3 linked regions of the Thiohalobacter thiocyanaticus genome follow. The protein of the gene in region 1 interacts with the protein of each later gene in a pairwise test. Links are inferred from orthologs where the notes say so. Each region holds a gene or a part of one and is shown in the gene's direction. Other genes may lie near its edges.

Region 1 (7,495 bases):
TCGAGCTACTCGGTGCTGACCGAGGACGAGAAGGAGCTGGGCGTGTGTCTGGTCGACGTCGGCGGCGGCACCACCGACATGGCCGTGTTCACGGAAGGCTCCATCCGGCATACCTCGGTGATCCCCATCGCCGGCGATCAGGTGACGAACGATATCGCCGTGGCCCTGCGCACGCCGACTCAGCATGCCGAGGAGATCAAGATCAAATACGCCTGCGCCCTGACCCAGCTGGCCAGTTCCGACGACACCATCGAGGTGCCCAGCGTCGGTGACCGGCCGGCGCGGCGGCTGGCGCGCCATACCCTGGCCGAGGTGGTCGAGCCGCGCTACGAGGAACTGCTCACCCTGGTGCAGTCGGAGCTGCGCCGCAGCGGGTTCGAGGATCTGGTCGCCGCCGGCATCGTGCTGACCGGCGGCAGTTCCAAGATGGAAGGCCTGGTGGACCTGGCCGAGGAGGTGTTCCACATGCCGGTGCGCCTGGGTATGCCCCAGTACGTCGCCGGCCTGGCGGATGTCGTGCGCAATCCGATCTACGCCACCGGCGTGGGTCTGCTGCTGTTCGGCAATCAGAATCAGTCCCATCTCAACCTGGACATCCAGGGGCGGGGATTTCGCGGGGTCTGGGACCGGATGAAGAGCTGGTTCCAGGGAAATTTCTAGTTACGCAGTCACGGGGTTCCCGGTCGGTCCGGGAGCGAAGTGTCACTTAACCATCAAGTGTAATCGAGGAGACGAGCAATGTTTGAACTGATGGATGCATACAGCCAGAACGCTGTAATCAAGGTAATGGGCGTCGGCGGCGGCGGCGGCAATGCGCTGCAGCACATGGTCGAGGCCTGCATCGAAGGTGTGGATTTCATCTGCGCCAACACCGACGCCCAGGCGCTGCAGAACGTCTCGGCGCCGGTCACCCTGCAGCTGGGTTCCAGCATCACCAAGGGGCTGGGCGCCGGCGCCAATCCGGAAGTCGGCCGCCAGGCCGCGATGGAGGACCGCGATCGCATCGCCGAGGCCATCGAAGGCTCGGATATGCTGTTCATCACCGCCGGCATGGGCGGCGGCACCGGCACCGGGGCCGCCCCCATCGTGGCTCAGGTGGCGCGCGACATGGGCATCCTGACCGTGGCCGTGGTGACCAAGCCGTTCCCGTTCGAGGGCCGCAAGCGCATGGATGTCGCGCACAAGGGCATGGAGGAACTGGGCCAGTACGTGGACTCGCTCATCACCATCCCCAACGAGAAGCTGCTCTCCGTGCTGGGCAAGAACATGAGCCTGCTGGATGCCTTCAAGGCCGCCAATGACGTGCTGTTGGGCGCGGTGCAGGGCATCGCCGAGCTGATTACCCGGCCGGGTCTGATCAACGTCGATTTCGCCGACGTGCGCACCGTGATGTCCGAGATGGGCATGGCCATGATGGGGACCGGCGTCGGCCGCGGCGAGGACCGCGCCCGCGAGGCCGCCGAAGCGGCGGTCAACAGTCCGTTGCTGGAGGACATCAATCTGCTGGGCGCGGCCGGTATCCTGGTCAATGTCACCGCCGGCATGGATCTGTCCATCGGCGAGTTCGAGGAGGTCGGCAATACGGTCAAGGAGTTCGCTTCCGAGAATGCCACCGTGGTGGTGGGGACCGTGATCGACCCCGAGATGAACGATGAACTGCGGGTGACCGTGGTGGCCACCGGCCTGGGCCGGCCGAGCCAGGCCGCGCAGCCGGATGAGGAGCCGGCGACGGTCAAGCTGGTGGAAAAGAAGACCAACGGCGAACTCGACTACCAGCAGCTGGATCGGCCCACCGTGATCCGCAAGCGGGCCGCCGGCAGCGACTACGGTTCAGCCGCGCAGAACTATGACAACGATCTGGAATATCTCGATATTCCGGCGTTTCTGCGGCGTCAGGCCGACTGAGGCGAACGCGGGGGTCGAAAGACCCCGGAGGGTTGGGCCGCGGCGGATGGCGCCGGCCTTGGCTTCGTCTCCTCGAGCCGGGGGTGTCCGTTGCGGCCGTTTATTTAATGATGTCCGGGGGAGCTGGCCTGCCCCGGGTGAAAGGCGCCGAACCGGCCCGATTCCCTGGTGAAGCGGGAATGCCGGCGGCGGTTCGGTCCGGCGCGGCACCGGCCGACTTGACCAAAGTCAGATCCGGCCAGGGACGGGCTGTGTTAGCATCGCCCGATCCATTCGCACCGCAGGTGCCGTGATACAGCATTATTTAAGGTAACAACAGCCCATGATTCGACAGCGTACCCTCAAGAACGTCATCCGGGCCACAGGCGTGGGCCTGCATACGGGCGACAAGGTGTTCCTCACCCTGCGTCCGGCCGCGCCCGACACCGGCATCGTGTTCCGCCGTACCGATCTGGAGCCGCCGGTCGAGATCAGGGCCAGCACCGAGAACGTCGGCGATACCCGCCTGTCGACCTCCCTGGTCAGCGCCGGGGTACGCATCTCCACGGTCGAACATCTGCTGTCGGCCTTCGCCGGGCTGGGGATCGACAATGCCTGGGTGGATCTGAGCGCGCCCGAGGTGCCGATCATGGACGGCAGCGCGGGTCCCTTCGTGTTCCTGGTGCAGTCGGCCGGCATCGAGGAGCAGAACGCGCCCAAGCGCTTTGTGCGCATCAAGCGGCCGGTGCGGATCGAGGAGGGCGACAAGTGGGCCAGCCTCGAGCCCTTCGACGGCTTCAAGGTGGGGTTCACCATCGAGTTCGATCATCCGGTCTTCCACGGCCATGCCCAGTGCGTGGAGATCGATTTCTCCACCACCTCATTCGTGCGCGAGGTCAGCCGCGCCCGCACCTTCGGTTTCATGCGCGAGATCGAGCAGCTGCGCGAGCGCCGGCTGGCGCTGGGCGGCAGTCTGGACAACGCCATTGTGGTGGACGACTACCGGGTGCTGAACGAGGACGGGCTGCGCTACGAGGACGAGTTCGTCAAGCACAAGATCCTGGACGCGGTCGGTGACCTCTACCTGCTCGGCCACGGCCTGATCGGCGCCTTCCACGGCCACAAGTCAGGACACGCCCTGAACAACCGCCTGCTGCGGGCCCTGCTGGCCGATGCCGAGGCCTGGGAGACGGTCAGCTTCGAGGATGAGGCGGCGGCCGCCCCGGCCGCCTATCTGCGGCCGGTGCCTTCGGCCTGACTTCTCTGCGTTCTCCCTCACGCCAGCAGGCCCGCGTATGCGGGCCTGCTGCGTTTCCGGGGCTCAGCTTCGATCGCTCCGGCGACCGCGGCCGGCCAGACGCTGCAGGGCGCGAGACAGTTTTTCGTCGCCTACGGTGCGGGCCAGGGATGTGATCAGGGCCGCATTTTCGGCAGACAGCCGGGCCACCGGGCGCGCCGGCGGGGGGTTGGCGACGGGCTGATTCTGTGGCTGGATTCGCACTTCCAGCTTGGTCACCGTCACGGAATCGTCATCCGCGAACTGCTTGACTAACTGGGCCGACAGGAACCTCAGGCGGGTCGCCCAGGCGGCAGAATCTACGATTACTATCAGTGTGTTATCTCTTATCCGGCCGAGTCGGCAATGGGGTCGCAGAGGGGCGGGGAGGCGTGCCAGCAGCCGTTGTTCCAGGGTGGAATGGGCGGCCAGCGCCTGGCGCAGGGAGGCGCCGCCGGTGGTCTCAATACCACGCAGGTAACGGCCGATAGACTGGATGTTGGCGGCTTTCACAGGCGAACTGGCATCGAATTTGTAAACAGGTCTCAAAAACCGTTAGAGTAGCGCACGCGCATGAACATCATTCTCTTCACCAATCTACACGGACGTCCCGGCAGTCTCAATCTGAGTCGACCCCGGATCTACGTCCCGCTGCTCAGCCTGGGGCTGTTTCTGGCGGCGAGCCTGTTCTATCTGGGGTTTCAGCTGGGACAGGTCCAGGACGGGCCCGGACTGGCCGCCGGGCCGCAGTGGCGGCTGGAAGTGGCCGAGCAGCAGCGCGCCGTGGCCCAGGCCCGGCAGGAATCGCAGGCGCATCTGGACGCCCTGGCGATGCGTCTGGGCCAGCTGCAGGGCCAGGTGCTGCGTCTGGAGGGCCTGGGCCAGCGCCTGGTGGAGATGGCCGATATCGACCAGGGCGAGTTCGACTTCGAACAGATTCCCCCCCAGGGCGGTCCCGCCGCCGAGGCCACCGCCGGCTACGCCGTGCCCGACTTCATCGAGGAACTGGACACGCTGTCCCGGGTGCTGGATGACCGCGAGCAGCAGCTGCTGGCACTGGAATCCGTGGTGCGCACCCGGACCCTGAAGCAGCAGGGCGTGCCCACCGGCCGTCCCGTGACCAGCGGCTGGATGTCGTCCGCCTACGGCAAGCGCACCGACCCCTTCACCGGCAAGCAGGCCTGGCACGACGGCGTGGATTTCGCCGGCAAGGCCGGGACCGAGGTGGTGGCGGTGGCCGCCGGGGTCGTGACCTGGTCCGGCAGCCGCTACGGCTACGGCAACCTGGTCGAAATCAATCACGGCAACGGCTACGTGACCCGCTATGGCCACAACCGTGACCTGGTGGTCGAAGTGGGGCAGCACGTCAAGCCCGGCCAGGCGATCGCCAGGATGGGCTCCAGCGGCCGCTCCACCGGCCCGCATGTCCACTTCGAAGTGCTCAAGCACGGCAAGTCGGTCGATCCGGCCCGGTTCGTCTGGGCCAAGCGCTCGTGATTCCCGGCAAGGCGTGAGGAGGCTGGCCGGATCCTTCCGCGTCATCCCGGCGCAGGCCGAAATCCAGTGGATTACCCGCTGCGCTCGCCCTGCCAGCCTGAAGGGCATAAAGGACCGCCGTACCGGCGTTCAACACGCTCCGCGCTTCTGTCCGGCCTGCGCCGGGATGACGGTCGGTTCCTGCGCTCCCGCCCTTCCCACGCCCCCCTGACCTTTACCACTACATGCGGTATCATGGCCCATTCTGCCCGGAACCGGACCCATTGAAAGTACCTACATGGCCAGCAATCTGATCAAGAAGATTTTCGGCAGCCGCAACGACCGCATGGTCAAACGCATGTCCAAGGTGGTTGCCCGCATCAATGCCCTCGAGGATGACATTCAGGCCCTGTCCGATGAGCAGCTCGGCGCCAAAACCGGCGAGTTCCGGCAGCGGCTGGAGGCGGGAGAGAAGCTCGACGATCTGCTGCCCGAGGCCTTCGCCGTGGTGCGCGAGGCCGGCCGGCGGGTGCTGGAGATGCGTCACTTCGACGTCCAGCTGATCGGCGGCATGGTGCTGCACCAGGGCAAGATCGCCGAAATGCGCACCGGCGAGGGCAAGACCCTGGTCGCCACCCTGGCCGCCTATCTCAATGCCCTGCCGGGCAAGGGCGTGCACGTGGTTACGGTCAATGACTATCTGGCCCGGCGCGATGCCCAGTGGATGGGCCGGCTCTACGCCTTCCTCGGCATGAGCACCGGCGTGGTGGTGCCGGGTCTGTCGCAGGAGGACAAGCGCGCCGCCTATGCCAGCGACATCGTCTACGGCACCAACAACGAGTTCGGCTTCGACTACCTGCGCGACAACATGGCCTTCCGCCAGGAAGACCGCATGCAGCGCGAACTCAACTTCGCCATCGTCGACGAGGTCGACTCCATCCTCATCGACGAGGCGCGCACGCCGCTGATCATCTCCGGGCCGACCAACGACAACACCGACCTGTATGTGACGATCAACAAGCTGATCCCGAAACTGGTCCGGCAGGAGGACGAGGAAGGCGAGGGCGATTACAGCGTCGACGAAAAGAACAAGCAGGTGCACCTCAGCGAGACCGGGCACCAGCAGGTCGAGGAACTGCTCATCGCAGAGGGGCTGCTCAAGGAGGGCGACAGTCTCTACGACGCCGCGAACCTCACCCTGATGCACCACCTCAATGCCGGCCTGCGCGCCCACGCCCTGTACCAGCGCGACGTGGACTACATCGTGCGCGACAACGAGATCATCATCGTCGATGAGTTCACCGGCCGCACCATGCCGGGCCGGCGCTGGTCCGAGGGTCTGCACCAGGCGGTCGAGGCCAAGGAAGGGGTGCCGATCCAGAACGAGAGCCAGACCTACGCCTCCATCACCTTCCAGAACTATTTCCGCCTCTACGACAAGCTCTCCGGCATGACCGGCACCGCCGATACCGAGGCCTTCGAGTTTCAGCAGATCTACGGCCTGGAAGTGGTGGTCATCCCCACCCACCGCCCGATGGTGCGCAAGGATATGGGCGATCTGGTGTTCCTGACCACGAAGGAGAAGTTCGACGCCATCATCGAGGATATCCGCGACTGCCAACAGCGCGGCCAGCCGGTCCTGGTCGGCACCGCCTCGGTCGAGGCCTCGGAGTATCTCAGCAAGCTGCTGAAACAGCAGAAGGTCGAGCACGAGGTGCTCAACGCCAAGCAGCATGAGCGCGAGGCGCACATCATCACCCAGGCCGGTCGCCCGGGCATGGTGACCATCGCCACCAACATGGCCGGCCGCGGCACCGATATCGTGCTCGGCGGCAGCCTGGACGCCGATCTGGAGGCGCTGGGCGAGAACTCCGACGAGACCGCCGTGGCACGGGCGAAGAAGGAATGGGAGTTCCGCCACCAGCAGGTCCTGGATGCCGGCGGCCTGCATATCGTCGGCACTGAGCGCCACGAGTCGCGGCGCATCGACAACCAGCTGCGCGGACGTTCCGGCCGCCAGGGGGATCCCGGCTCCAGCCGTTTCTACCTGTCGCTGGAAGACAACCTGATGCGCATCTTCGCCTCCGAGCGCGTCTCCGGCCTGATGCAGAAGCTGGGCATGAAGGAAGGCGAGGCCATCGAGCACCCCTGGGTGAGCAAGGCCATCGAGAACGCCCAGCGCAAGGTCGAGGCGCACAACTTCAATATCCGTAAGCAGCTGCTGGAATACGACGACGTGGCGAACGACCAGCGCAAGGTCGTCTACGAGCAGCGCAGCGAGTTGATGGGCTCGGAGGATATCAGCGAGACCATCGAGCAGGTCCGCAGCGATGTGGTCAATCAGTTCATCGACAACTATATCCCGCCTGACAGCCTCGATGAGCAGTGGGACATTCCCGGGCTGGAACGGGCACTGGAGGACGAGTTCGGCCAGAAGCTGCCGGTGCAGCAGTGGCTGGACGAGGACCACGACCTGCACGAGGAGAGCCTGCGGCAGAAGATCCTGGACGAGTTGGTCGCGGCCTACCGGCACAAGGAACAACTCGCCGGCGAGCAGGTCATGCGCCACTTCGAGAAGTCCGTCATGCTGCAGGTGCTGGATCAGGCCTGGAAGGAGCACCTGGCGGCGATGGACTACCTGCGCCAGGGTATCGGCCTGCGCGGCTATGCGCAGAAGAACCCGAAGCAGGAGTACAAGCGCGAGGCCTTCGAGATGTTCACCGCCATGCTCGAGCGCATCAAGCACGAGGTGGTGGCAATCCTGAGCAAGGTCCAGGTGCGCGAGGAAAGTGACGTCCAGGCCGTCGAGGAGCAGCGCAAGCAGACCGCGCCCATGCAGTTCCAGCATGCCGAGGCCGA
Region 2 (7,538 bases), 950 kb from region 1 along the record:
AGACCGAGAACCGGATCCGGCATACGCATGAAAACCTGGGTAGACTCAATGACTTGCGTGAGGAAATTGAGAAATATCTGGATAAGCTGCAGCGCCAGGCGCGCACCGCCGAACGCTACAAGGAGCTCAAGCAGCAGGAACGCCGGCTGCGGGCGGAACTGCTGACGCTGAAGTACTCGGCCCTGCATCATGAATTCGCCGACAAGGAGCGCGCCATCAAGGAGCAGGAGACGGCCCTGGAAGGCGTGGTCGCCGAGCAGCGTCACATCGAGGCCGAGATCGAGAAATCGCGTGAAGCCCTGGTCGAGGCCAACGAGACCTTCAACGAGGTGCAGGGCCGCTATTATGGCCTGGGTGCCGAGATCGCCCGGCTGGAACAGGCCATCCAGCACAGCAAGGAAAGCCGCCAGCGCCAGCAGGAGGAACTGAAGAAGGCCGAGCAGGCCTGGAACGAGGTCGAGGCCCACATCAGCGTCGACAGCAGGCGCCTGGAGGAGTTGGACGCCGAACTCACCGAAAAGCAGCCGGTACTGGAACAGCTTCAGGCCAGGGCGGAGACATCGCGCGAGGCGCTGCAGCAGGCCGAGCAGGCGATGCAGCAGTGGCAGACCGAGTGGGAAGACTTCAACCAGCGTGCCGCCGAGCCGCAGCAGACGGCCCAGGTGGAGCGCGCCCGCATCGATCAGCTGGAGCGCCAACTGACCCAGTACGAACAGCGCCTTTCCCGGATTGAGGAAGAGAAAAACCGTCTTTATGACAGTCAGTTACAGCATGAAATTGATGCTATTTCGAGCCAAGAGGCGGAGCATGCCGGGGCGGTCGAAACGAAACAGGCGGAACTCGATTCAGCGCGCAGCCGAATCAACGAGCTAAGAGAACAACTTCAAGGTCGTCAGCAGGAGTTGGAATCCCTGCACAGCCGTCAGCAGGAGACCCGCGGCCGGCTGGTGTCGCTGGAGGCGCTGCAGAAGGCGGCCCTGGGCAAGGAGGGCGGTGCGGTCGCAGCCTGGCTGGAGTCGCGCGGCCTGCATGAGGCGCCACGCCTGGCCGAGCAGCTGCAGGTCGAGCCCGGCTGGGAGCGCGCGGTCGAGACGGTGCTGGGGGCTTATCTGGAGGCCGTGTGCGTGGACGACCTTGCCCGACCGGCCCAGGCGCTGGAGGAATTGGGCGAAGGTTCCCTGACGCTGTTCGACACCTCGGTGAACACCGGCACCGCGCCCGCCGGTGACCGGGCGCTGGTGGCCAGGGTCAGTGCGCCCTGGGCCCTGGATGGCCTGTTCGATGGGGTGCAGGCCGTGGACAGTCTCCCCGAGGCCCTGGCGCTGCGCTCGCAGCTTGGTCCGGATCAGTCGGTCATCACCCGTGACGGCATCTGGCTGGGCGCGCGCTGGCTGCGCCTGAGCCGGGATCAGGATGCCCAGGCGGGTGTCCTGGAAAGAGAGAAGGAAATCAATGATCTGTCAAAGACTCTTGAGACTCTGGTTGAGGAAATAGAGCACAAGCAGACCGCTCTGCAGCAGGCCCGCGACGAACTGCACGGCCTGGAACAGCAGCGCGACGAACTGCAGACCGGGGTCAACCAGGCGCACCGCGCCCACAGCGATCTGCGCGCCCAGTTGAGTTCCAAGCGCTCGCGCCAGGAACAGATCCACAATCGACGCGAAGCCCTGGACAAGGAAGCCGGCGAGATCCGCGGCCAGCAGCAGAACGACACCGACACCCACGGCTCGGCCCGCAGCCGCCTGCACGAGGCCATGGCGCAGATGGATACCCTGGCGCGCGAACGCGAGCAGCGCGAGGCCGACCGCGAGCGTTACCGCCAAGCCCTGCAGACGGCGCGCCAGCAGGCCCAGACCGACCGTGACGAGGCCCATGGCCTGGCGATCCAGGTCGAGTCCATGCGCACCGCGCTCAAGAGCACCCGCGAGAACCTGGAACGCATGCAGGGCCAGCAGACCCACCTGCGCCAGCGCACCGAGGAACTGCAGCAGGCCATCGCCGCCGGCGAGGCGCCGCTGCGCGAGCAGGAGCAGGAACTGGAACGGCTGCTGGCGCAGCGCAGCGAGGTGGAGAAGGAACTGCAGGCCGCCCGCCGCTCCGTGGAGGAGATCGAGCACAACCTGCGCAGCCGGGAACAGAACCGCCAGCGCAAGGAACAGGACAGCCAGCGCCTGCGCGAGGAACTGGGCCAGCAGCGCATGGCCTGGCAGGAACTCAAGACCCGCAGCCAGACCCTGCTGGAGCAACTGAACGAGACCGGCTACGAGCTGGAAACCCTCAGGCAGGAGTTGTCGGAGCAGGCCAGCATCGAAGCCTGGTCAGACGAGCTGGAGAAGCTCGAGACCCGCATCCAGCGGCTGGGGCCGATCAACCTGGCGGCAATCGAGGAATTCGAGGAGCAGTCCAAGCGCAAGGAGTATCTGGATGCCCAGCACAAGGATCTGACCGATGCGCTGGAGACGCTGGAGAATGCCATTCGCAAGATCGACCGCGAGACCCGCACCCGGTTCAAGGAGACCTTCGACAAGGTCAACACCGGACTGCAGGCCATGTTCCCGCGCCTGTTCGGCGGCGGTCACGCCTACCTGGAATTGACCGGCGAGGATCTGCTGGATACCGGTGTGGCGGTCATGGCCCGGCCGCCGGGCAAGCGCAACAGCACCATCCACCTGCTCTCCGGCGGCGAGAAGGCGCTGACCGCCGTGGCGCTGGTGTTCGCCATCTTCGAACTCAACCCCTCGCCCTTCTGCATGCTCGACGAGGTGGATGCGCCGCTGGACGACGCCAATGTCGGGCGCTTCTGCGACATGGTGCGGGAGATGGCCGAGCGGGTGCAGTTCATCTTCATCACCCACAACAAGATCACCATGGAGTTGTCGAACCAGCTGATCGGCGTGACCATGAACGAGCCGGGCGTCTCGCGCCTGGTGGCGGTCGACATCGACGAGGCCGCGCAGATGGCGGCCATGTGAGTCCGGAAGGGGTAGTGCATGGAATCCTTGCGCTGGATACTGCTGGGGGTGGGAGTGCTGGTGATCGGAGGGGTCTACCTCTGGTCGCGTCGCCCCACCCGGACGCCGCGGGTCGAGCCCCGGGTCGAACCCGATACCCAGCCCGAGCCCGGTGATTTCGATATCGGCGGCGATTCCGCGCTGGAATCCGAAACCTTCAGCCAGGTCGAGCCGCCCCCGGCGGAGTCGGAACCCCGGGCCTGGCCGGATGCGATCGACCAGGAGCTGGAGGAACTGAGCGCCGCCATCAAGGAAGAACGTCAGGGCGGCCCGGCTGCGGCGCCGGCGCACCCGCCCGACGCGGTGGAGAAGATCATCGTCTTCTATCTCATTGCCCCGCGCGGCGAGCCCTTCAGCGGCAACGACATGGACCGCGCCTTCACCGAACTGGGGCTGGAGTACGGCGACATGCAGATCTATCACCGCATGGCGCCCGGCAGCTTCCGCCGACCGGTGTTCAGCATCGCCAATCTCACCGAGCCCGGCACCTTCGATCCCGCCGCGCTGGGGCACTTCACCACCCCGGGCCTGAGCCTGTTCCTGCAGCTGCCGGCTCCCATCGATTCGCTCAAGGCCTTTGACGATCTGGACGACACCGCGCACAGGCTTGCCGACATCCTCGGCGGCGAGTTGCGCGACGAGACCCGCAGTCCCCTGAGTCGCCAGCGCATCGACAACCTGCGCGAGGAGGTGGCCGAGTTCGAGCGCCGGCAGAAACTCAAGCACGCCGGCCGATGAGCGCCTCGAACAAGCTGCGGGAACGGGTCGAGCGGCTGCGCGAGCAGATTCGTCACCACAACTATCTCTACTATGCCCTCGACGCCCCCGAGATATCTGACGCCGAATACGACGCTCTCCTGCGCGAACTGCAGGAACTGGAGTCCGACCACCCCGAACTGGTCACCGCGGATTCGCCCACCCAGCGGGTCGGCGCCGAACCGGTGGCCGCCTTCGGCACGGTGCGCCACGAACTGCCCATGCTGTCGTTGGACAACGCCTTCTCCGACCAGGAGCTCGAGGACTTCGATCGCCGCATCCATGAGCGCCTGAAAACCGAGGAGGCGATCGAATACGCCGCCGAGCCCAAGCTGGACGGGCTGGCCGTGAGCCTGCTGTACGAAAAGGGCCGTCTGGTGCGCGGCGCGACCCGCGGCGACGGCGCCACCGGCGAGGACATCACCGCCAACGTGCGCACCATCGCCTCCATCCCCCTGAAGCTGGTCGGCAGGGATTATCCGGAACGCCTGGAGGTACGGGGCGAGGTCTACATGACCCACGCCGGCTTCAGGCGGCTCAACGAAGCGGCGGAACGGGAAGGCGGCAAGACCTTCGTCAACCCCCGCAATGCCGCGGCCGGCAGCCTGCGCCAGCTCGATCCGAAGGTCACGGCGAAGCGGCCGCTGGAATTCTTCTGCTATGGCGCCGGACGGGTCGAGGGTGCCGAACTGCCCGACCGCCACATCGATGTGCTGGAGCAGCTGAAGGCCTGGGGTCAGCGCATCTATCCCGAGATCCGCCGGGTCAAGGGGCTGGATGGCTGTCACGAGTACTATCAGGATATGGAGCGCCGGCGCGAATCCCTGGACTTCGATATCGACGGCGTCGTGTTCAAGGTCGATCGCCGCGACCTGCAGGAACGGCTCGGTTTCGTTTCCCGCGCCCCGCGCTGGGCCATTGCCCGCAAGTTCCCGGCCCAGGAGGTCAACACTGTGCTGCGCGAGGTGGAATGGCAGGTCGGGCGCACCGGCGTACTGACGCCGGTGGCGCGGCTGGAGCCGGTATTCGTCGGCGGGGTGACGGTCACCAACGCCACCCTGCACAACCCGGACGAGATCGAGCGCAAGGATATCCGCCTGGGCGATACCGTGGTGGTGCGTCGCGCCGGTGACGTGATTCCGCAGGTGGTTGCCGTGGTCAAGGCCAGACGCCCCAGGGGTGCGAAGCGCATCAGCCTGCCGAAGCGATGCCCCGTGTGTCACTCCGATGTGGTGCGCGACGAGGGCGCCGCCGCCCTGCGCTGCAGTGGCGGACTGCATTGCCCGGCCCAGCGCAAGGCCGGACTGATCCACTTCGCCTCGCGCCGCGCCATGGACATCGACGGCCTGGGCGACAAACTGATCGAGCAGCTGGTCGAGCGCGACCTGGTGCAGGATGCCGCCGATCTGTATGCGCTTACACAGGCGCAGCTCGCCGGCCTGGATCGCATGGCCGAGAAGTCGGCGCAGAACCTGATCCAGGCCCTGGACAGGAGCAAGACGGTCTCGCTGCCGCGCTTCATCCATGCACTGGGTATCCCAGAGGTCGGAGAAGCCACCGCCAAGGGCCTGGCCGCGCACTTCGGCAGTCTGGATGGCCTGATGGAGGCCGATGAAGCGGCACTGCAGGAGGTGCCGGATGTCGGCCCGGTGGTGGCGCGCGAGATCGCCACTTTCTTCAATCAGAAACATAACCGCCAGGTGATCGACAAACTGCGCCGCCACGGGATCGAACCGCCGGCGCAGAAGATCAAGCGCCGGGCAGAACTGCCGATCAAGGGGCAGACCTGGGTGTTGACCGGCGCGCTCGAGTCCATGACCCGTGACCAGGCGAAGGAGCGGCTGGAGGCGCTGGGCGCGAAGGTGACCGGCAGCGTGTCGAAGAAAACCGACTATGTTGTCGCCGGCAGCGAGGCGGGCTCCAAACTCACGAAGGCCGAGCAGTTGGGGGTCGAGGTGCTGGCTGAGGCCGCCTTCCTGAAACGGCTGGAGGAACTGGAACAGGGCAGGTGAGCACACCGCGCCTGCGCATCTCCGCACGCGAAGGGGCAGCGGCGGTTCGTGCCGTGCGGATCGCTCCCCGGCCGCTGGCAGCCTCCGGCCTCTGCCCGGGCCCGGAACCCGTTGCACCCCCCGGATGATCCTGCCATTGGCCCGCCAGGGCCGGGGGCGCATAATATGTAGGATGACGATCAGGGCCGGGATGCCCGCCACGCATGAATGGAACCGGACGAATAATGACAAGTACAGCACAGGGGCGCACCACTCCGCTCGGCGGCAAGTTCGGCAAGCTGATGGAAAGCTGCCGGCGCATGACCCGCTCGCATCTCGCGCCGCTCATCCACGCCCTGCTCGAGCAGGCGGAAATCGCATTGCTGGAAGCCGCCGACAAGGCCGGTGACAACCAGAAGCAGCTGCAGTATTTCGACACCATGAACCTGGTCAAGCGCAACCAGGACCGGCTCGCCGAGCGCTACCTGCAGGCGGTCGATGCCGGCTTCGAGAATTTCATCCAGGGACGGTTGCCGGCCACCGGCGGCAGCGGCCTGGCCGGCCTGAAGATGCAGCAGCTGGCACTGGTGGACAAGCAGGCCATCGAATACGAACTGCCGGTCAGGAACCTCGTCGCCAAGGCCAATGCCGCCTATGCCGATGCCCTCTACGGCCTCGACCAGCGCCTGGCCGTCGTCAATGGCGGTGACCGGGTGGCGGAGCCGGTCCAGCCCGGCGGACCGATGCAGCTGGCCCAGGCCTTCGCCGACGCGCTGCAGGATATCGAGATGGAAAAACCCGTCCTGCTGATCCTGTTCGCACTCTATGACCGCCATGTCATCCGCGAACTGCAGGCCTATTACGAGGAATACAACCGGCGGCTGGTCGGCGCCGGCATCCTGCCCAACCTGCGCTACGAGATCCGCAAGCATCATGATGCCCGACAGGCGCGGCCGACAGCGCCGCCCGCAGCCAGCGAGGCGCAGGGTGGCCGCGGCGCCGACAGCGGTTTCTCGGTGGTGGACGCCCCGGCGGGTGCCGCCGGCGAGGAGAGCATGCACCCACCTGCCAGCCGCGGGTCGGCCGGTCACGGCGGGTCCGGCGGCGGCACGGGCAATGCGATGCTTTCCGATGAGGAACTGGATCTGCTCACCGATCTGCGCCGTGGCGTGGCCTCGCATCGCGGCGAGGCAGAACCGGACAGCCGGCAGCTGCCGCCGGAACAGCGCGAATCCAGCCGCCGCCGCATCGTGCAGTCGGCCCAGAGCATCCAGGAGACCTATGCCGAGGGGGGTGGCGCGGCCCAGGATCTGGACCAGCTGATCACCAACCTGGAAGTGGATGCCGATCTGCTCGGCCATCTGCAGACGGTCATCGACACCGAGCGGCGCCAGATCGAAAGCGCAGTGGACCAGGCGGCGCTGGATCCCGAGGACGCCGACATCATCGACCTGGTCGGACTGCTGTTCGAGCGCATGCTGGCCGAGGAGCGTCTACCCAATGCGGTCAAGGCGCTGCTCAGTCGGCTGCACACGCCTTATCTCAAGATCGGACTGCTGGACAAGGCCTTCTTCATGCGCAACGAGCATCCGGCGCGGCGACTGCTGGACCGGATGGTCGATGCCGGCGCCCACTGGGTGGTCGAAGATGATCTGCAGCGCGGTATCTTTCCCTGCCTGCGCGAAACCGTGGAGCGGATCATGCAGGACTACGCGCAGGACCCACAGCTGTTCCAGGACCTGGAGCAGGGGCTTGGTTCGCACATCGAGGAACTCGAACA
Region 3 (7,626 bases), 190 kb from region 1 along the record:
TTCCAGCACCTCGATCTGGCGCTCGATCTCGAAGTTGATGGCGCGCTCGACGAAACGGAAGGAATTGATGTTCTTGATCTCGGCACGGGTACCGAAGCGGTGCTCGCCCCGGCGCCGGATGGAGACGTTGGCGTCGCAACGGAAGGAACCCTCCTGCATGTTGCCGTCGCAGATCTCCAGGTAGCGCACCAGCGAGTGCAGCTTCTTCATGTAGGCGACCGCCTCCTTCGCCGAACGCAGGTCGGGCTCGGAGACGATCTCCAGCAGCGGGGTGCCGGCGCGGTTGAGGTCGATGCCGGTGACGCCATGGAAGCCCTCATGCAGCGACTTGCCTGCATCCTCCTCCAGGTGGGCGCGGGTGATGCCGATGCGCTTGGTCTCGCCGTCATCCAGCTCGATATCGAGATACCCCGTATGGACGATGGGCAGCTCGTACTGGCTGATCTGGTAGCCCTTGGGCAGGTCGGGGTAGAAGTAGTTCTTGCGCGCGAACACCGAGCGCGGGGCAACAGTGGAATGCGTGGCCAGGCCGAACTTGGCTGCCATGCGCACCACCTCCTCGTTCAGCACCGGCAGCACCCCGGGCAGGCCCAGGTCCACCGCGCAGGCCTGGCTGTTGGGCGCCGCGCCGTAGGCGGTGGAGGCGCCGGAGAAGATCTTGCTCTTCGTCGCCAGCTGGGCGTGGATCTCGAGCCCGATGACTGCTTCCCATTCCATAACTCAAATCCTCAATTCAACGCAGAGGCGCAGAGACGCAGAGGACGCAAAGAATACTTGTATAAGACTTTGCGCCTCTGCGTCTCTGCGTTGAAATCCGAATTCCGCAAATCACTCATAGCCCTTCGGCACGCGCCTATGCCAGTCGGTGACCTGCTGGTAGCGGTGCGCCACGCTCAGCAACCGGGCCTCGTCGAAATAGTTGCCGATCAGCTGCAGCCCCACCGGCAGTTCCTCGACGAAGCCGGCCGGGATCGACATGCCGGGCAGGCCGGCCAGGTTGACGGCGATGGTGAACACGTCCGACAGGTACATGGTCACCGGGTCGTCCACCTTCTCGCCGAGGCGGAAGGCCGTGTTCGGGGCGGTCGGACCGGCAATGACGTCGACCTGCTCGAACGCCGCCCGGAAATCGTCCGCGATCAGATGCCGCGCCTGCTGCGCCTTGAGGTAATAGGCGTCGTAGTAGCCGGCCGACAGGGCGTAGGTGCCGATCATGATGCGGCGCTTGACCTCGGGGCCGAAGCCCTCGCCGCGGGAGCGCTTGTACAGGTCCTCCAGGTCACGCGGGTTCTCGCAGCGATAGCCGAAGCGCACGCCGTCGAAGCGCGACAGGTTGGAGGAACACTCGGCCGGGGCGACCACATAATAGGTGGGCACAGCAAGGCCGGCATTGGGCAGACTGATCTCCACCGGCTCGGCACCGAGCTTCTTCAACTCCGCGATGGCGGCCTCCACCGCCTTCGCCGTGCCGGTGTCCAGCCCCTCGCCGAAATATTCCTTCGGCAGGCCGATCCTCAGACCCTCGAGGTCGTTGTTCAGACCGGCGCTGTAGTCGTCCACCGGCCGGTCCACGCAGGTGGAATCCTTCGGATCGAAACCGGCCATGACCTGCAGCAGCAGCGCGGCGTCCTCGGCGCTGGCGGCCATGGGGCCGGCCTGGTCCAGGCTGGAGGCGAAGGCGATCATGCCGTAGCGCGACACCCGCCCATAGGTGGGCTTCAGCCCGGTGATGCCGCACAGGGCCGCCGGCTGGCGGATGGAGCCGCCGGTGTCGGTGCCGGTGGCCGCCGGCGCCAGGCGCGCGGCGACCACCGCGGCCGAGCCGCCGGAGGAACCGCCCGGGACGGTATTCGTATCCCAGGGATTCTTTACCGGACCGTAGTGGCTGGTTTCATTGGACGAGCCCATGGCGAACTCATCCATGTTGGTCTTGCCCAGCATGACCGCCCCGGCCTGCTTGAAGCGGGCGGTGACGGTGGCGTCGTAGGGGGCGATGAAGTTGTCCAGCATGCGCGAGCCGCAGCTGGTCTTCACCCCGTCGGTGCAGAAGATGTCCTTGTGGGCGAAGGGAATGCCGGTGAGCGGCCCGGGTCTGCCGGAGGCCAGCTGGATGTCGGCCTCGCGCGCCCGGGCCAGGGCGGCGTCCTCGCACAGGGTGATGAAACCATTGAGCCCGCCATCGAGGCGTTTGATACGCTCGAGATAGTGGCGGGTCAGTTCCTCGCTGGAGAAGGACCGGTCGCGCAGACCGCGGGCCAGTTCGGCCAGGGTTTTGGTATGCATGGGGTATCCGTTGCTGATCGCTGAAATTCGAACCGTCTTACTCGATGACGCGCGGCACCAGGTACAGGCCGGCCTCGACGGCCGGGGCGCTGGCCTGGAAGTGCGTGCGCTGATCAGTCTCGGTGACGGCGTCCGGGCGCAGGCGCTGGGTCGCCTCCAGGGGATGCGCCATCGGGGTCACATCGCCGGTATCCACCGCTTCAAGCTGCTCGACGAAGGCCAGGATATCGGACAGGTTGCGGGCATAGCCCTCGACATCGGCCGGATCGATGGCCAGCCGGGCCAGATGCGCGATCTTTTCCACTTCCGCTGGCTTCAGGGCCATGAGGACGACTCCTTGAATGACTGATCAGGCTTGCGGGAAACGCGAAAATTAACACACCCCGGGCCCGGGGTGTAGCGCCAGGCTGTCCAGCCTCTCCCCTTCCTTGACGGGAGGCGACCGAGGGGAGGGTGATGCATGGCGGATCCGCCTTGCTCACCCCCCTGTCAGGGAAAAGGCGTTATTCTGCTCCCGGACCGATCGCGCGCCCCCGCTTTTCAGCGAAATCATTGTGATGCCGGCCTCAGCCTGCCGACAGCTGTCTTGCCCAAACCCCCACCCGTTGCTACAGTACGCCGAAATTCGCGGAGGCATCACCAACCAATGCTGGGTTTCAAACGTCTCGTCGGGATCTTCTCGGAAGATCTCTCCATCGACCTGGGCACGGCCAACACCTTAATCTATGTCCGCGGGCGCGGCATCGTGCTCAACGAGCCCTCCGTCGTCGCCATCCGTCAGGACCGCGGCCCGGGCGGCCCCAAGAGCATCGCCGCCGTCGGCATCGAGGCCAAGCGCATGCTCGGCCGCACCCCGGGCAACATCACCGCCATCCGCCCGCTCAAGGACGGCGTGATCGCCGATTTCACCGTCACCGAGAAGATGCTCCAGCACTTCATCCACAAGGTGCACGAGGGCCGCTTCTTCCGGCCCAGCCCGCGGGTGCTGATCTGCGTACCCTGCGGTTCCACCCAGGTCGAGCGCCGCGCCATCAAGGAATCGGCCGCCGGCGCCGGGGCCCGCGAGGTCTACCTGATCGAGGAGCCGATGGCCGCAGCCATCGGCGCCGGCATGCCGGTCGACGAGGCCAGCGGCTCCATGGTGCTGGACATCGGCGGCGGCACCTCCGAGGTGGCCGTGATCTCATTGAACGGCATCGTCTACTCCTCCTCCGTACGCATCGGCGGCGACCGTTTCGACGAGGCCATCATCAACTACGTGCGCCGCAACTACGGTACCCTGATCGGCGAATCCACCGCCGAACGCATCAAGCACGAGATCGGCTCGGCCTACCCGGGCAACGAGGTCAAGGAACTGGAGGTCAAGGGCCGCAACCTGGCCCAGGGCGTGCCGCGCAGCTTCACCCTGAACAGCAACGAGATCCTCGAGGCCCTGCAGGAGCCGCTGTCCGGCATCGTCAGCGCGGTCAAGACGGCGCTGGAACAGACCCCGCCGGAACTGGGCGCGGACGTGGCCGAGCGCGGCATCGTGCTCACCGGCGGCAGCGCCCTGCTGCGCGATCTGGACCGGCTGCTGATGGAGGAAACCGGCCTGCCGGTGGTGGTCGCCGACGATCCGCTCACCTGCGTGGCCCGCGGCGGCGGCCGCGCCCTGGAGATGATGGACGAGCGCGGCGGGGACGTATTCTCGCTGGAGGGGTGACCTCTAACCTCCTCCCCCTTGATGGGGGAGGATTGAGGCGGGGGTGCGTTGATTGACATTCACCCCCTCCCGGCCTCCCCCATCAAGGGGGAGAAGTTCACCGTCAAACACTGCTGAGTGCTCTACCCATATAGCCCATCCCGCCCCGGACAGGTACCATTACTGCTGGTCCAACACCCGGACACGCGGAGCACGGAACCATCAAACTCATCTTCACACAAGGCCCCTCCCTGACTGCCAGGCTGGTGGTCTTCGTCTTCGCCTCCATCCTCCTGATGACCCTCGATCAGCGCCAGCAGCATCTGGACAGCCTGCGTTCGGCCCTGTCGGTGGTGGTCTTCCCCATTCAATGGCTGGTCGATCTGCCGGCGGCCAGCCAGGACTGGTTTCAGGAGACCCTCTCCAGCCGCCGGACGCTGCAGGAGGAAAACGCCCGCCTGCGCACCGAGCAGCTCATTCTCAAGGCGGAACTGCAGAAACTGGAGGCGCTGGAGGCAGAAAATCTGCGCCTGCGTGAACTGCTGGACTCTTCCTTCAAGGTCCGTGAACGGGTCCTGATCGCCGAGATCATGGCCGTGGACCTGGACCCCTATCGCCACCAGATTCTGCTCAACAAGGGGCGCTATGCCGATCTCTACACCGGCCAGCCACTGGTCGATGCCAATGGGGTGATGGGGCAGGTGATCCAGGCCGGGCCCTTTTCCGCCACCGCCATGCTCATCACCGATCCCGCCCACGCCGTACCGGTGCAGGTCAACCGCAACGGCCTGCGCAGCATCGCCCTGGGCACCGGCTCACTGACCAGCCTGTCCCTGCCCTATCTGCCCAACAACGCCGACATCGAATCCGGTGATCTGCTGATCACCTCGGGACTCGGCGGCCGCTTCCCCCCCGGCTACCCGGTGGCGGAGGTACAGAGCGTGATCCGCGACCCGGGCGAGTCCTTTGCTCAGGTCTTCGCCCGGCCGCTGGCCGAACTCAATCGCAGCCGCGAGGTGCTGCTGGTCTGGTCCCAGGGCGAGGCCGGCATGGATCCGGCCGCAACGGAACCGGCCGCAGACGAACCTGCCGGGGAATCGACACCATGAGCACACTGGTTCGACACCAGGGCGGCGGCGTGATCCTGCTCAGCCTGCTGATCGGCCTGGTCCTCGGCATCGTGCCGCTGCCGCGCGTGCTGGAACTCTACCGCCCGGACTGGGCATTGCTGATCCTGCTGTACTGGAGCCTGGCCCTGCCGCAGCGCATCGGTGTGGGCATCGCCTGGCTGACCGGGCTGTTCCAGGATGTGCTCACCGCCACCCTGCTGGGTCAGCATGCCCTGGCCTATGCCGTGGCCAGCTACCTCATCATCAACCTGCACCAGCGACTGCGTCTGCACCCCCTGTGGCAGCAGAGCCTGAGCATCCTGGTGCTGCTGATGCTGGCCCAGCTGATCATCTTCTGGATCAACGGCATCATCGGCCGGCCGATCCAGTCCTGGCTGTACTGGCTGCCCTCGGTGGTGGGCGCGGCCCTGTGGCCGGCCGTGTTCGTGCTGCTGCGGGGGCTGCGCCGCGCCTTCCACGTCAGCTGAACCGGCACCGGGACCAACATCCGTGGCACGCAGGATCACACTCAAGGACAACCTCCAGGAAAGCCGCCTGTTCCTGCGTCGCACCCTGGCCGCCATCCTGGTCGTCTTCCTGCTGCTGCTGGTCCTGCTGGGCCGGCTGGCCTATCTGCAGATCGTCTCCCACGAGCATTTCCGTACCCTGTCCGAGGACAACCGGGTCCGCATCGAGCCTGTGCCTCCCACCCGTGGACTGATCTTCGACCGCAACGGCGTGCTGCTGGCCGTGAACCTGCCTTCCTACCGGCTGGACATCGTCCCCGAACAGGTCGATGACCTGGATACCACCCTGGACCGGCTGGGCGAGCTGATCGAGATCCGGGCGCAGGACCTCGAGCGTTTCCACCGCCTGCGCCAGCGCATGCACCGTTTCGAGGGCGTGCCGCTGCGGCTGCATCTCAACGACCAGGAAGTGGCCCGTTTCGCCATCAATCGGCATCGCTTCCAGGGCGTGGACATCCAGGCCGGCCTGACCCGCCACTATCCCCTGCGCAGCCAGGCCGCTCACGCCGTCGGCTATGTCGGTCGCATCAACGAAAACGACCTGCAGGTACTGGACGAGAAGAACTACCGCGGCACCACCCATACCGGCAAGACCGGCATCGAGAAGACCTACGAGGACGTCCTGCACGGCACGGTCGGCTACCAGCAGCTGGAAACCAATGCCCAGGGCCGCACCCTGCGGGTACTCGAACGTCAGTCCCCGCTCCCCGGCAGCGACCTCTATCTCACCCTCGACGCCCGACTGCAGGCCGCCGCCGAGGCCGCCTTCGGCGAATTCAACGGCTCGGCGGTGGCCATAAACCCGCGCGACGGCTCGGTGCTGGCGCTGGTCAGCCTGCCGGGCTTCGACCCCAACCCCTTCGTCAAGGGCATCGAATACGACCGCTACCAGGCGCTGCAGCGCAACCCCGATCAGCCCCTGTTCAACCGCGCCCTGCGCGGCCAGTATCCGCCCGGCTCCACGCTCAAGCCCTTCGTCGGTCTGGCCGGGCTGGAACTGGGCGTGATCCGTCCGGACAGCCATGTCTTCTGCCCCGGCTTCTATACCCTGCCCGGCAAGGAACGCCTGTATCGCGACTGGAAACGCAGCGGCCATGGCCACATGGACCTGCACGACTCCATCGTGCAGTCCTGCGATGTCTATTTCTACGACCTGGCCCGCTCGCTGGGCATCGATCGCATGCACGACTTTCTCGCACAGTTCGGGTTCGGCGAACGCACCGGCATCGATATCGTCGGCGAACTGCCCGGGCTGCTGCCCTCCAGCGAATGGAAGCGCCGGGCCAGAAACGAACCCTGGTTTCCGGGCGAGACCCTGATCAGCGGCATCGGCCAGGGCTTCAACCTGACCACCCCGGTGCAGCTGGCCGCCGCCACCGCGGCACTCGCCACCTATGGCGACTTCTATCAGCCGCACCTGGTCAAGGCGCTGCACGCACCCGGCAGTCCCGGCCTGCAGCCGGTATTCCAGCCCCAGGCCCAGCGCATCCCGCACTCGGACATCCGCAACTGGGACGAGGTCATCCAGGGCATGATCGATGTGGTGCACGGGCCGCGCGGCACGGCCCGCGCCATCGGAGAGGGGCTGGGTTACCGCATCGGCGGCAAGACCGGCACGGCACAGGTATTCAGCATGCCGCAGGAGGAGGACTACGAATACGATCCCGAGGAGATCGCCTTCCGCCTGCGCGACCACGCCCTGTTCATCGCCTTTGCCCCGGTCGACAATCCGCGCATCGCGGTGGCGGTCGTGGTGGAGAACGGCGGTTCCGGCAGCGGCGTGGCCGCGCCGATCGCGCGCAAGATCCTGGACCGCTATTTCGCGGACCATCCTCTGGAACAGGCATCCACGGACAATGACGGACAACCATGAAGACACGCGGACCGCAAAGGCGAACAAGGAATATACTTATCCATTCATCCCTTTGCGCACCGTCTGCGCCGTTGCGGTTAAAATGTTTTTGAGCTGAAGGGACGAACGCAACCCACATGGAAATCAACCCCGGCTCCGGCACCCGACGCACCC

What was found. The genes of interacting proteins can lie anywhere in the genome.
Region 2: the proteins of ftsZ (region 1) and zipA interact in binary tests that used the Escherichia coli proteins (3 or more experiments, as listed by UniProt). The link is inferred for Thiohalobacter thiocyanaticus from one-to-one orthologs.
Region 3: the proteins of ftsZ (region 1) and CFK21_RS13925 interact in binary tests that used the Escherichia coli proteins (3 or more experiments, as listed by UniProt). The link is inferred for Thiohalobacter thiocyanaticus from one-to-one orthologs.

What each region holds. Positions count from the first base shown.
Region 1 is NZ_AP018052.1:2,815,682-2,823,176, reverse strand. Bases 1-2,821 are described here. They hold ftsZ (cell division protein FtsZ), read left to right. Parts: upstream 1-738; coding sequence 739-1,905; downstream 1,906-2,821. Other genes in these bases: lpxC (UDP-3-O-acyl-N-acetylglucosamine deacetylase), read left to right, coding at 2,228-2,821; ftsA (cell division protein FtsA), read left to right, coding at 1-660. Also shown: more of lpxC, read left to right, coding at 2,822-3,142; CFK21_RS12980 (DUF721 domain-containing protein), read right to left, coding at 3,206-3,673; CFK21_RS12975 (M23 family metallopeptidase), read left to right, coding at 3,734-4,657; preprotein translocase subunit SecA, read left to right, coding at 4,935-7,495. UniProt on the Escherichia coli protein: Essential cell division protein that forms a contractile ring structure (Z ring) at the future cell division site. The regulation of the ring assembly controls the timing and the location of cell division.
Region 2 is NZ_AP018052.1:1,868,158-1,875,695, forward strand. Bases 2,006-4,869 are described here. They hold zipA (cell division protein ZipA), read left to right. Parts: upstream 2,006-2,990; coding sequence 2,991-3,749; downstream 3,750-4,869. Other genes in these bases: smc (chromosome segregation protein SMC), read left to right, coding at 2,006-2,972; ligA (NAD-dependent DNA ligase LigA), read left to right, coding at 3,746-4,869. Also shown: more of smc, read left to right, coding at 1-2,005; more of ligA, read left to right, coding at 4,870-5,779; CFK21_RS08625 (DUF1631 family protein), read left to right, coding at 6,004-7,538. UniProt on the Escherichia coli protein: Essential cell division protein that stabilizes the FtsZ protofilaments by cross-linking them and that serves as a cytoplasmic membrane anchor for the Z ring.
Region 3 is NZ_AP018052.1:3,007,317-3,014,942, forward strand. The notes cover bases 2,006-4,957. They hold CFK21_RS13925 (rod shape-determining protein), read left to right. Parts: upstream 2,006-2,929; coding sequence 2,930-3,985; downstream 3,986-4,957. Other genes in these bases: gatA (Asp-tRNA(Asn)/Glu-tRNA(Gln) amidotransferase subunit GatA), read right to left, coding at 2,006-2,283; gatC (Asp-tRNA(Asn)/Glu-tRNA(Gln) amidotransferase subunit GatC), read right to left, coding at 2,321-2,608; mreC (rod shape-determining protein MreC), read left to right, coding at 4,231-4,957. Also shown: Asp-tRNA(Asn)/Glu-tRNA(Gln) amidotransferase subunit GatB, read right to left, coding at 1-717; more of gatA, read right to left, coding at 829-2,005; more of mreC, read left to right, coding at 4,958-5,073; rod shape-determining protein MreD, read left to right, coding at 5,070-5,561; mrdA (penicillin-binding protein 2), read left to right, coding at 5,584-7,473; rod shape-determining protein RodA, read left to right, coding at 7,590-7,626. UniProt on the Escherichia coli protein: Forms membrane-associated dynamic filaments that are essential for cell shape determination. Acts by regulating cell wall synthesis and cell elongation, and thus cell shape.